3 regions of the Streptomyces arenae genome follow, and region 2 is predicted to be linked to each of the others. Evidence: predicted binding sites of a transcription regulator. Region 2 holds the regulator's gene; each other region holds the start of a gene.
The links. The regulator HrcA, encoded in region 2, represses chaperone genes, less so after heat shock. The targets are predictions, from matches to a motif close to TTNGCACTCNGNNNNNCNGAGTGCNAA.
Positions count from the first base shown of each region.

Region 1: groL (chaperonin GroEL) is a predicted target of HrcA. The motif match lies at 2,373-2,399, and genes of this name have one in related genera.
Region 3: groES (co-chaperone GroES) is a predicted target of HrcA. The motif match lies at 2,518-2,544, and genes of this name have one in related genera.

Region 1 is NZ_JAKQYH010000090.1:164,150-168,605, forward strand. Features, by position in the region: gene thrC (threonine synthase) at 1-1,147, shown strand, start outside; gene MB828_RS42825 (MoaD/ThiS family protein) at 1,263-1,538, shown strand; gene MB828_RS42830 (cold-shock protein) at 2,008-2,214, shown strand; gene groL (chaperonin GroEL) at 2,564-4,186, shown strand; gene MB828_RS42840 (alpha/beta fold hydrolase) at 4,281-4,456, opposite strand, start outside.
Region 2 is NZ_JAKQYH010000071.1:267-4,722, reverse strand. Features, by position in the region: gene MB828_RS34045 (nitronate monooxygenase) at 1-91, opposite strand, end outside; gene dnaJ (molecular chaperone DnaJ) at 189-1,325, opposite strand; gene hrcA (heat-inducible transcriptional repressor HrcA) at 1,326-2,342, opposite strand; gene MB828_RS34030 (MBL fold metallo-hydrolase) at 2,534-3,256, shown strand; gene MB828_RS34025 (DUF3097 domain-containing protein) at 3,291-4,106, shown strand; partial or broken gene MB828_RS34020 (radical SAM family heme chaperone HemW) at 4,373-4,456, opposite strand, start outside.
Region 3 is NZ_JAKQYH010000048.1:69,548-74,003, forward strand. Features, by position in the region: gene MB828_RS21520 (ester cyclase) at 1-238, shown strand, start outside; gene groL (chaperonin GroEL) at 326-1,951, opposite strand; gene groES (co-chaperone GroES) at 2,063-2,371, opposite strand; gene MB828_RS21535 (polysaccharide deacetylase family protein) at 2,585-3,397, opposite strand; gene MB828_RS21540 (polysaccharide deacetylase family protein) at 3,394-4,311, opposite strand; gene MB828_RS21545 (class I SAM-dependent methyltransferase) at 4,402-4,456, shown strand, end outside.

The DNA of each region.
Region 1 (4,456 bases), on a different contig from region 2:
GATCGCGTATGACTTCTCGGCCTACGACGCCGAGGAGCTGCGGAAGCGGATCGAGTCGGGACCCGCGAACATCTGGCGCTACGCGCCGCTGCTGCCCGTCCCGGCGGACGTGACGACCAAGCCGAACATCAACCCCGGCTGGACCAAGCTGGTGCAGGCCGACAACCTGGCCAAGGAGCTGGGGGTCACCGGCGGGCTGTACGTGAAGGACGACTCCGGCAACCCGACGCACTCCTTCAAGGACCGGGTCGTCGCCCAGGCCGTCGAGGCCGCCCGCGCCTTCGGCTACACCACGCTCTCCTGCTCCTCCACCGGCAACCTGGCCGGCGCGGTGGGTGCCGCGGCCGCCCGGGCCGGCTTCCGTTCCTGCGTGTTCATCCCGCACGACCTGGAGCAGGGCAAGGTCGTGATGGCCGCGATCTACGGCGGCGAGCTCGTCGGCATCGAGGGCAACTACGACGACGTGAACCGGTTCTGCTCCGAGCTGATCGGCGACCCGGCCGGCGAGGGCTGGGGCTTCGTCAACGTCAACCTGCGGCCGTACTACGCCGAGGGCTCCAAGACGCTCGCGTACGAGATCTGCGAGCAGCTGGGCTGGCGGCTCCCGGACCAGCTGGTGGTCCCGATCGCCTCCGGCTCGCAGCTCACGAAGATCGACAAGGGGCTCCAGGAGCTGATCAAGCTCGGGCTCGTCGAGGACAAGCCGTACAAGATCTTCGGTGCGCAGGCCGAGGGCTGCTCCCCGGTGTCGACCGCGTACAAGGCGGGTCACGACGTGGTCCGGCCGCAGAAGCCGGACACCATCGCCAAGTCGCTGGCGATCGGCAACCCGGCCGACGGTCCGTACGTCCTCGACATCGCCCGGCGTACCGGCGGCGCCGTGGAGGACGTCGACGACGAGCAGATCGTCGACGCGATCAAGCTGCTCGCGCGGACCGAGGGCATCTTCGCGGAGACCGCCGGCGGGGTGACCGTCGGAGTCACCAGGAAGCTCATCGAGAACGGGCTCATCGACCCGTCGAAGTCGGTCGTCGTACTCAACACGGGTGACGGACTGAAGACGCTGGACGCGGTCGCGGGGACCGGTCTGACGGCGACCATCCGGCCCACTCTCGAGTCGTTCCGTGAGGCTGGGCTGACCCAGTAGGCAGTCGTCGTTCCGCGGGCCGGTGGGGGCTGGTCGCGCCCGCGCGGCGGCAGCCGCACATCGACTCGGTCCCGCGCCCCTGAAGGGGCGCCACACAGCTACCGGAGGTTCACACGTGAGCGTCACCGTCCGCATCCCGACCATCCTGCGCACCTACACCGGCGGCAAGGCCGAGGTCACCGCCGAGGGCGCGAACCTCGGCGAGGTCATCGCCGACCTGGAGAACAGCCACACCGGAATCGCCGCCCGCGTCCTCGACGACCAGGGCAAGCTGCGCCGCTTCGTCAACGTGTACGTCAATGACGACGACGTGCGTTTCGAGCAGGGCCTGGAGACGGCCACCCCGGACGGCGCCGGCGTCTCGATCATCCCGGCCGTCGCCGGCGGCTGAGCGCCCCGGCCGCCTGACGTGATGGCCGAATGACCGAACATTACCTTCGGTAACAGCCATCACCCATTGTTCAATCGATTGCCCCCTCCGCGAGAGAAGCGGAGGGGGCAATTCTGTGTGGTTGAGCGCGGTACAGTTGGGGAACACGGTCCGGATCTCCGGGTCACGGGCCCTGTTATTCGATACCGCGAGCCCGCCAAGAAGTAGCCAAAGTGTGTGGGTCGTATGCGGCTTTTGTGGCTTTTATGGGGCCCGACTTGCCCTGAATTCGGCCGAATTCTCGCTACATTCCGGACCCTTCCCGCCCAGAATTCTCGTCCGATTGACCTGTTGCAGACGGCAGTTGGACAGATACATTCAGCCGCGGTCGACGCGTTCCGGCGCACGCCCCCAACCAATGGGGGGTGAGGTCTGACCCGGATCCGCGAAGTGTGGATCTGTGCAAGGGCCAGTAATAGGGGAGTTAGGCATGGCTCAGGGCACCGTCAAGTGGTTCAACGCGGAGAAGGGGTACGGCTTCATCGCGGTCGACGGTGGTGCGGATGTTTTCGTCCACTACAGCGCGATCCAGATGGACGGGTACCGCACCCTGGAAGAGGGTCAGCGAGTCGATTTCGAGATCTCGCAGGGCCAGAAGGGGCCGCAGGCGGACATGGTCCGCTTGGCGACCGGCTGAAGCACGCGCCGACTGACAGCGACGTTCTTCTGTACTTCTTCGAAGGGCTCGTGCCTCCCGGGGCACGAGCCCTTCGGCATGCCCGGGGGCGGCCCCCGACGGGCCGTGGGCCGCGCCCTGGACGGGCCTGACTCCCGGTGGCCGATCCCCGGGAGGCGCTTGCACTCGGCATGGGCGAGTGCTAATCATTGGCGTTAGCACTCTGAAGGTGAGAGTGACAAAGAAGGACCGGGTCGGTGAGGCCCGCAGGCCGGGTGGGGCAAGGAACCCACGGGTCGGCGAGCCGTCCGTCGCGGGCGCGGGCGCGGTCCTCGAAGACTCACCCCCAGTCCTGGAGGGACCACTTCACATGGCCAAGATCATCGCGTTCGACGAGGAGGCGCGGCGCGGCCTCGAGCGCGGCATGAACCAGCTCGCGGACGCCGTCAAGGTGACGCTCGGCCCCAAGGGCCGCAACGTCGTCCTCGAGAAGAAGTGGGGCGCCCCCACGATCACCAACGATGGTGTCTCCATCGCCAAGGAGATCGAGCTCGAGGACCCGTACGAGAAGATCGGCGCCGAGCTGGTCAAGGAAGTCGCCAAGAAGACGGACGACGTCGCCGGTGACGGTACGACCACCGCGACCGTGCTCGCCCAGGCCCTGGTCAAGGAAGGCCTGCGCAACGTAGCCGCCGGCGCCAACCCGATGGCCCTCAAGCGCGGTATCGAGAAGGCCGTCGAGGCCGTCTCCGGTGCCCTGCTCGAGCAGGCCAAGGATGTCGAGACCAAGGAGCAGATCGCCTCCACGGCCTCCATCTCCGCCGCCGACACCCAGATCGGCGAGCTCATCGCCGAGGCCATGGACAAGGTCGGCAAGGAAGGCGTCATCACCGTCGAGGAGTCCCAGACCTTCGGTCTGGAGCTGGAGCTCACCGAGGGTATGCGCTTCGACAAGGGCTACATCTCGGCGTACTTCGCCACCGACATGGAGCGTATGGAGGCGTCCCTCGACGACCCGTACATCCTGATCGCCAACTCGAAGATCGGCTCCGTCAAGGACCTGCTCCCGCTCCTTGAGAAGGTCATGCAGTCGGGCAAGCCGCTGCTGATCATCGCCGAGGACGTCGAGGGCGAGGCCCTGTCGACCCTGGTCGTCAACAAGATCCGCGGCACCTTCAAGTCCGTCGCCGTCAAGGCCCCGGGCTTCGGCGACCGCCGCAAGGCGATGCTGAACGACATCGCCATCCTCACCGGCGGCGAGGTCATCTCCGAGGAGGTCGGTCTCAAGCTCGAGAACACGACCCTCGACCTGCTGGGCCGCGCCCGCAAGGTCGTCATCACCAAGGACGAGACCACCATCGTCGACGGTGCCGGCTCCACCGAGCAGGTCCAGGGCCGGGTCAACCAGATCCGCGCCGAGATCGAGCAGTCCGACTCGGACTACGACCGCGAGAAGCTCCAGGAGCGCCTGGCCAAGCTCGCCGGTGGCGTCGCCGTCATCAAGGCCGGTGCCGCGACCGAGGTCGAGCTCAAGGAGCGCAAGCACCGCATCGAGGACGCCGTGCGCAACGCCAAGGCGGCCGTCGAGGAGGGCATCGTCGCCGGTGGTGGCGTGGCCCTGCTCCAGGCCTCCCAGGTCTTCGAGAAGCTGGAGCTGGAGGGTGACGAGGCGACCGGCGCGCAGGCCGTGAAGCTCGCGCTCGAGGCCCCGCTGAAGCAGATCGCCGTCAACGCCGGCCTCGAGGGCGGTGTCGTGGTGGAGAAGGTCCGCAACCTCACCCCGGGTCACGGCCTGAACGCCGCGACCGGCGAGTACGTCGACCTGGTCGCCGAGGGCATCATCGACCCGGCGAAGGTGACGCGTTCCGCCCTGCAGAACGCCGCCTCCATCGCCGCGCTGTTCCTCACCACCGAGGCCGTCATCGCCGACAAGCCGGAGAAGGCCGCCGCGGCCGCTCCGGGCGGCATGCCGGGCGGTGACATGGACTTCTGAGCCTGACGGCTCGGCGGTTCCCCAGCGGTACCGAGGGCGGCACTCCCTGTTCGACAGGGAGTGCCGCCCTTCGCCGTACCCGGGCGCGGTGCTCTCAGCGGGCCAGGAACGGCTCCAGTGCCGTGACGAGTTCGGTGGGGGCGTCCAGGGCTATGAGGTGCGCGGCGGCGGGGAACTCGACCAGGGTGGCGCCCGGGATCCCGGTGGCGTACCGGCGGGCGATGTCCTGGAAGTCGGCGACGTCGAGCCTGCCGACCCCCACCAGGGTGG
Region 2 (4,456 bases):
CGGCGGCGGCGAGCTGCGGCACGGAGACCCCGCCCGCCATGGGGGCCTGCACGATCGGAAAGCGGCAGAGATCGGTCAGTGCGGAGGACATGACGGCATGTTGTCACGTCCTCCGAACAAGACCGAATCGGCCGCCCCTTTGGCACATGCCAGAAATGTCGCGCGCGGCCAGCGCCCGTCGAACGCGGTCAGCGCCCGTTGAACGCGTCCTTCAACCGGCTGAACAGACCCTGCTGACCGGGCTGGAACTGCCCCGTCGGCCGTTCCTCCCCGCGCAGCTTCGCCAGCTCCCGCAGCAACCGCTCCTGCTCGGGGTCGAGCTTCGTGGGAGTGGTCACCTCGACGTGCACGATCAGGTCGCCCCGGCCGCCGCCCCGCAGGTGCGTGACCCCGCGCCCGTGCAGCGGGATCGACTGCCCCGACTGGGTGCCCGGCCTGATGTCGACCTCCTCCATCCCGTCCAGCGTCTCCAGCGGCACCTTCGTACCGAGGGAAGCCGCCGTCATCGGGATGGTCACCGTGCAGTGCAGGTCGTCACCGCGCCGCTGGAACGTGGAGTGCGGCAACTCGTGGATCTCGACGTACAGGTCACCGGCGGGACCGCCGCCGGGCCCGACCTCGCCCTCACCGGCGAGCTGGATCCGCGTGCCGTTGTCGACGCCCGCCGGGATCTTCACGGTCAGCGTCCGCCGCGACCGCACCCGCCCGTCACCGGCGCACTCGGGGCACGGCGTCGGTACGACCGTCCCGAAGCCCTGGCACTGCGGACACGGCCGGGACGTCATGACCTGGCCCAGGAACGACCGCGTCACCTGCGAGACCTCACCACGGCCCCGGCACATGTCACACGTCTGGGCGGTGGTGCCCGGCGCCGCGCCCTCACCGTTGCAGGTGTTGCAGACGACCGCCGTGTCGACCTGGATGTCCTTGGTCGTACCGAAGGCCGCCTCGTCGAGCTCCACCTCGATCCGGATCATCGCGTCCTGGCCGCGCCGCGTCCGCGACCTCGGCCCACGCTGCGACGCCGTACCGAAGAACGCGTCCATGATGTCCGAGAAGTTCCCGAACCCGCCGGCGCCGAAGCCGCCCGCGCCCCCGCCGCCGCTCTGCGACAGCGGATCCCCGCCGAGGTCGTAGACCTGCTTCTTCTGCGGGTCGGAGAGCACCTCGTAAGCGGCGTTGATCTCCTTGAACCGCTCCTGGGTCTTCGGATCCGGGTTGACGTCCGGGTGCAGCTCGCGCGCGAGCCGACGGAAGGCCTTCTTGATCTCTTCCTGCGACGCGTCGCGGCGCACGCCGAGAACGGCGTAGTAGTCCGTGGCCACTTACGACTCCGCCAGGATCTGTCCGACGTACCGTGCCACCGCTCGTACCGCTCCCATCGTTCCCGGGTAATCCATGCGGGTCGGTCCGACCACGCCGAGCTTGGCGAGTGCCTCGCCGCCCGAACCGTAACCGACCGACACCACGGACGTGGAGTTGAGTCCCTCGTGGGCGTTCTCGTGACCGATGCGTACGGTCATGCCCGAATCCCCTGCCTCGCCCATGAGTTTGAGGAGGACGACATGCTCCTCCAGAGCCTCCAGGACGGGCCGGATCATGAGGGGGAAGTCATGCCCGAAGCGGGTGAGATTGGCGGTGCCGCCGATCACCAGCCGCTCCTCGTTCTCCTCGACGAGCGTCTCCAGCAGGGTGGAGAGCACCGCCGAGACCGCGCCGCGGTCCTCGGCCTCGAAGGCGTCCGGCAGGTCCTCCACCAGCCTGGGCACGTCCGAGAACCGGCGCCCCGCGACCCGGCTGTTCAGCCGCGCCCGCAGATCCGCCAGCGACGTCTCCCCGAACGGCGCCGGGCAGTCCACCAGCCGCTGCTCGACCCGCCCGGTGTCGGTGATCAGCACCAGCATCAGCCGCGCGGGGGCGAGCGCGAGCAGTTCCACGTGCCGCACGGTCGACCGTGTCAGCGACGGGTACTGCACCACGGCCACCTGCCGCGTCAGCTGGGCCAGCAGCCGGACCGTCCGCGCCACGACGTCGTCGAGGTCGACGGCGCCGTCGAGGAAGTTCTGGATGGCCCGCCGCTCGGGCGCGCTCATCGGTTTGACACCGGCCAGCTTGTCCACGAACAGCCGGTAGCCCTTGTCGGTGGGGATCCGCCCCGCACTGGTGTGCGGCTGGGCGATGTACCCCTCGTCCTCCAGGGCGGCCATGTCGTTGCGCACCGTCGCCGGCGAGACGCCGAGGTTGTGCCGCTCGGTCAGCGCCTTCGACCCGACCGGCTCCTCGGTCCCGACATAGTCCTGGACGATGGCGCGCAACACCTGGAGCCTGCGTTCACTCAGCATCCGCGCCACACCTCCAGAGAGTCGTCCCCGTGGCCTTTCGGGCCCTTCGAGTCTTTCGAGTCTTTCGTCTGGCACTCTGCGAGCCCGAGTGCCAGCGTCCCCGGCCCAGTGTACGGCCGTCGGGTACTGACTGGGCAAGGTCGGTACGGGGACGGTACGGACCCGCCGCGTGCTACGGCTAGCGTCGCGGTATGACGGTGACTTGGGAAGAGCTGGGCTGGGAGCGGCTGGCCGAGGGCGTCGGCCGGTGCCGGCTGCCCGGCTGGGACTGCACGGCGGGGCTGGTTCTCAGGCCGGGCACGGCCCTCATGGTGGACGCCGGATCGAGCCTCGCGGAGGGCGCGCGGTTGCGCACCGAGGCGCAGACACTCGCCGGCCGCCGTGTGACCCATCTCGCGCTCACCCACCCCCACTTCGATCACGTCCTCGGCGCGGCGGCCTTCGCGGGCACGGACCTGTACGCGGCGGTCGGCACGGAAACCGTCCTCGCCCACGGCCGTGAGGACCTGCGCCTGGACGCCGTCCGCAACGGCCTCCCAGCCCCCGAGGCGGAGGAGGCCGCCGACGCCCTCCCCCTCCCCCGGCACCTGGTCTCCGGCGAGTGGACCCTCGACCTCGGCGACGGCCGCCAGGCCCTGCTCGCCAACGTGGGCCCCGGCCACACCGCCCACGACCTCGCGGTCCTCGTCCCCGGCGACCCCGAGGTGGTCTTCTGCGGCGACCTGGTGGAGGAGTCCGGCGACCCGCAGGCCGGCCCCGACGCCGTACCGTCACGGTGGCCGGCCGCCCTGGACCGGCTGCTGGCGCTCGGCGGCGACCGCGCCCGGTACGTACCCGGTCACGGAGCGGTGGTGGACGCCGCGTTCGTACGGGCCCAGCGCGACGCCCTGGCAGCACGTTTCGGCGTGTCGTAGGCGCGCCGGATCCGCTTCTCCTATCGTCATCCGAATGCGCCAGTACTCGCCCGACCTGACTCCGCCCTGGAAGAAGCCGAAGCCGGTGCCCGAGGTGGCCGCCGAACCCGGCCTGGTCGTCGAGGAACCCGGCACCGGATTCTGCGGCGCGGTGATCCGCTGCGAGGCGGGCACGGTCACCCTGGAGGACCGCTTCGGCAAACACCGGGTCTTCCCGCTGGAGCCGCGCGGCTTCCTCCTGGAGGGCCGGGTGGTCACCCTCGTACGGCCCGCGTCCGCAGGCCCGGCACGCCCCTCCCGCACCGCCTCCGGCTCGGTCGCGGTCCCCGGCGCCCGCGCGCGTGTCGCCCGCGCCGGCCGTATCTACGTGGAGGGCCGCCACGACGCGGAACTCGTCGAGAAGGTGTGGGGCGACGACCTGCGCATCGAGGGCGTGGTCGTGGAGTACCTGGGAGGCGTCGACGACCTGCCGTCGATCGTGGCCGACTTCGCACCGGGCCCGGACGCCCGGCTCGGCGTACTGGTGGACCACCTGGTGCCGGGCACCAAGGAGTGGCGCATCGCGCGGTCCGTGACCGGCGACCACGCGCTGGTGGTCGGCCACCCGTACATCGACATCTGGGAGGCGGTGAAACCGTCGTCCGTGGGGATCGACGCCTGGCCCCGCGTCCCACACGGCCAGGACTGGAAGACGGGCGTCTGCAAGGCACTCGGCTGGCCCTCGGACAACACGGGCGCGGTGTGGCAGGCGATCCTCGCGCGCGTGAACTCCTACAAGGACCTGGAACCGGAACTGCTGGGACGCGTGGAAGAACTGATCGACTTCGTCACGGGCAACGGCGGGGCCTGACGTTCCCACAGGCGGCACCGGAACCGCCGAAGGGCCTCCCGGCCGGGGCGGGTGCCGCGCTCGGCCACCACGAGGGCAGGCCGAGCGCCGGTCTCGGCCGCCCCGAGATCAGGCCGAGCACCGGTCTCGGCCGGCCCGAGATCAGGCCGAGCGCCGGTCTCGGCCGCCTCGAGATCAGGCCGAGCGCCGCGCTCGGCCGCCCCGAGATCAGGCCGAGCGCCGCGCTCGGCCGCCTCGAGATCAGGCCGATTCACCCGCCCAAGTGATCAGTCCACCAGATCCCTGACCACCGCGTCCGCCAGCAGCCGTCCCCGCAGCGTCAGCACGGCCCGCCCCTCGTCGTACGCACC
Region 3 (4,456 bases), on a different contig from region 2:
CACGTTCCTGATCGAGGACCAGATCACCCAGGAGGACCGGGTGTGCAGCCGGTGGATCTGGACGGGGGTGCAGAAGGGCGAGTTCCTGGGGCTGCCGAACGCGGGACGGCAGGTCAGCATGACCGGCACCACCGTGCACCGCTTCGACGACAGCGGGAAGATCGCCGAGGGCTGGTGGCAGTACGACCGGCTCGGGCTGATGGGCCGGCTCGGAGCACTGGACGCGCTGGAGAACTGAGACCACAGTGAAAGCCCGCGAGGGGCGAAGCCCCCGCTCCCGGCGGACGACCGGGAACGGGGGCTTCGTGCAGCGTCGGAACGGTGCTCAGTGGGCGTGGCCGTGGGAGTGGCCGGCCGCCGCGGGCTCCTCCTCTTCCTTCTTCTCGACGACCAGGGTCTCGGTCGTGAGGAGCAGGGAGGCGATGGAGGCGGCGTTCTCCAGGGCGGAGCGGGTGACCTTGACCGGGTCGATGACGCCGGCCTTGACCAGGTCGCCGTACTCGCCGGTGGCGGCGTTGAAGCCCTGGCCCTTCTCGAGCTCGGCGACCTTGGAGGTGATGACGTAACCCTCGAGGCCGGCGTTCTCGGCGATCCAGCGCAGCGGCTCGACGACGGCCCGGCGGACGACGGCCACACCGGTCGCCTCGTCGCCGGTCTTGCCGAGGCCGTCCTCCAGCACCTTCGCGGCGTGGACGAGCGCGGAGCCACCACCGGAGACGATGCCCTCCTCGACCGCGGCGCGGGTCGCGGAGATGGCGTCCTCCAGACGGTGCTTCTTCTCCTTCAGCTCCACCTCGGTGGCGGCGCCGACCTTGATCACGCACACGCCGCCGGCCAGCTTCGCGAGGCGCTCCTGGAGCTTCTCGCGGTCCCAGTCGGAGTCGGTGTTCTCGATCTCGGCCTTGATCTGGGCGACGCGGCCGGTGACGTCCGCGGAGTTGCCGGCACCGTCGACGACCGTGGTGTCGTCCTTGGTGACGGTGACGCGGCGGGCGGAGCCGAGCACGTCCAGGCCGACCTGGTCGAGCTTGAGGCCGACCTCCTCGGAGATGACCGTGGCGCCGGTGAGGATCGCCAGGTCCTGCAGCATCGCCTTGCGGCGGTCACCGAAGCCGGGGGCCTTGACCGCGACCGCGTTGAAGGTGCCGCGGATCTTGTTCACCACGAGGGTGGACAGGGCCTCGCCGTCCACGTCCTCGGCGATGATCAGCAGCGGCTTCGAGGCGTTGGCCTGGATGACCTTCTCGAGCAGCGGCAGCAGGTCCGCGATCGAGGAGACCTTGCCCTGGTTGATGAGGATGTAGGGGTCCTCGAGGACCGCCTCCATGCGCTCCTGGTCCGTCACGAAGTACGGCGACAGGTAGCCCTTGTCGAAGGCCATGCCCTCGGTGAAGTCCAGCTCCAGACCGAAGGTGTTGGACTCCTCGACGGTGATGACACCGTCCTTGCCGACCTTGTCCATCGCCTCGGCGATGAGCTCGCCGACCTGCTGGTCCTGGGCGGACAGCGCGGCGACGGCGGCGATGTCGGACTTCTCGTCGATCGGGCGGGCCGTCGCGAGCAGGTCCTCGGAGACGGCGGCGACGGCGGCGTCGATGCCCTTCTTCAGGGCGGCCGGGGAGGCACCCGCGGCGACGTTCTTCAGGCCCTCGCGGACCAGCGCCTGGGCCAGCACGGTGGCGGTGGTCGTACCGTCACCCGCGATGTCGTTGGTCTTGGTCGCCACCTCCTTCACCAGCTGCGCGCCGAGGTTCTCGTACGGGTCCTCGATCTCGACCTCGCGGGCGATCGTGACACCGTCGTTGGTGATGGTGGGGGCGCCGAACTTCTTGTCGATGACGACGTTGCGGCCCTTGGGGCCGATCGTCACCTTCACCGTGTCGGCAAGCTTGTTGACGCCGCGCTCAAGGGCGCGACGGGCGTCCTCGTCGAACTTCAGGATCTTCGCCATGGGAGCGGTTCAGCCCTCTCGGAAAGCTTGAAAGAAACGAACTGCGCCCCCGGCGCCCGGCTACACAAAGTCGCGGGGCCAGGGGCGCAGTCCACTGCAGAACTGGGTGAATTACTTCTCGATGATCGCGAGCACGTCGCGAGCCGAGAGGACGAGGTACTCGTCGCCGTTGTACTTCACCTCGGTGCCGCCGTACTTGCTGTAGAGCACGACGTCGCCGACCTTGACGTCGAGCGGCAGGCGCTCGCCGTTCTCGAAACGGCCCGGGCCCACGGCGAGGACGGCGCCCTCCTGGGGCTTCTCCTTCGCGGTGTCCGGGATGACCAGGCCGGAGGCCGTGGTCTGCTCGGCGTCGAGCGGCTGGACCACGATGCGGTCCTCAAGCGGCTTGATGGCAACCTTGGAGCTGGCGGTCGTCACGATCCGACCTCCCCCTTCGGAGATCTCACGGGGTTAACTGTCTGAGGTGGCGACCAGGTGGATCCGTCGTCGCGGGTGCCGGACCTGCCCGTCGCGTTGTTGGCACTCTCATCTGCCGAGTGCCAGAGCCGAGACTATGACCGCGATTAGCACTCGGTCAAGCGGAGTGCCAATTACGTGCGGCGCGGCGCGCGAAATGACCGTCGTGCCCGCTCAGAGATAGTCCTCGAGCCGCCCCACCGTGAGGCCGCTCGCCTGGACCCGGCGCAGCAGCCGGGCCGTGCGCTCTCTCAGGGTCGGGCCCATGGCCTCGTCGGGGCCCACCAGGATGATGTCGCCGGGCCGGAGCTGCTTGTCCCGGCTCCGGTAGGTGATGCCGTCCGGGGTCATGGCCGCCCGCCACAGCACCACCGCCGTGACCCCGCAGTCGGCCGCGGCCCGCAGGGTGGTGGTGTCGTAGGTGCCGTAGGGCGGGCGGAAGAGGCGGGGGCGGATGCCGAAGCGGGACTTCAGCTTCTCCTGCTGGCCGCAGATCTCGGCACGCTGGCCGGCGTAGGGCAGGCCGGGCATGGCGGGGTGGTCGAGGGTGTGGTTCTGGACGCTGGCGCCGACCGACTGGAGGCGGGCGAAGTGGCCGTAGCCGGGGCCGACCACGCTGTCCGTGAGGAACAGGCTGACCGGGAGGCGCAGTTCGCGGACCATGTCCACGAAGCGGGGGTCCTTCTCGGCTCCGTCGTCGTAGGTGAGGAACACCACCCGGTCGGCGGTGGCGACACGGTCGACGACCGGGGGCAGGGCCGCCCGGAGGGCGAGCGGACGGGACGGGGGGTGCGGCGGGTGTGGGGCCGGGGACAGCGGGGCGCTCAGGCCCCAGCGGCGGTACGGCTGGGGGCCGGCCGGGCCGTGCGGCCGTACCCGGTCGGCCGCCTTCATGCCGAGCCGCTCGATGGGGTCGACGGACGGGGCGCAGGCCGACAGGAGGAGGGCGGCGGTCAGCAACGCGGCCGTCGCCCCCGGTCGGCTCACAGGTAGTCCTCCAGGCGCGCCACCGCGTAGCCGTCGCGGGTGACCTTGTTCAGGAAGCGCCGCATGTCGTCGACCATGGTGCCGTCCCAGTCGTCCCGGCCCCGGAAGTGGGTGAGCACGATGTCGCCGGGGTGCAGGCTGCGGTCCCAGTCGCGGTACTCCCAGTGGTCGACGAACACCTCCTCGTCCCAGATCGGCGCGTACTTGATGCCACAGGCCTTGGCGGCGCGCAGGGTGTCGCCGTTGTAGTTGCCGTAGGGCGGCCGGAAGACCGTCGGCGCCCGGCCGAACTGCTTCTCCATGATCGACTGCATGCCGCAGATCTCGTGCTTCTGCTCCTCGTAGGACAGACCCGGCAGGTAGGGGTGGGTCAGGGTGTGGTTGTTGAGGGTGTGGCCCTCGGCCTGCATCCTGCGGAAGAAGCCGTAGTCGTCCTTGACCAGGTAGTTGCTGAGGAACGCCGAGTAGGGGATCTTCAGCTCGTTCATCATCCGCAGAAAGGCCGGGTCCTTGTTCGCGCCGTCGTCGATGGTGAGGAAGACGACCTTCTGCCGGGTCGGGATCGTGGTGAAGACCGGCGGCAGGTCGTCCTCCACCTGCCCGTCCACCTCGAACCCGTCGCGAGCGGTGATCCGCGGCTTGCGCTTCGGCGGGGCCGGGGGCCGCAGCGGGACCGCGTCAAGGCCCCAGCGCCGGGCGGCGGCGACCAGGGCGGCATGGGAGTCGGGGGCGGGGGCCGCCGCCCGGTGGGCCTGCTGGCCGGCGGCGGGGCGGACGTCGGGCCCCTCCCCCGGTCCGGCGCAGCCGCACACGACGGCACCGGCGGAGAGAGCGAGCACCGAGAGCAGCACTCCGCTCCTCCGCACCCCGCCCCTCTTGGACCTGTTTTTGTCATTTTGTACGACTGCTCGCATGGCGTCGGATCTTTCCAGGCCCCCGCCCGGAACCGGGGCAGACACCTCCGTCCGAGGCGAACCATCCACCGACTGGCCGACAATGACCCGGTGAACGACCTCCTCTCCCCCCTCCTCACCCCCGAGGGCCGGGCCCTCCTCGACG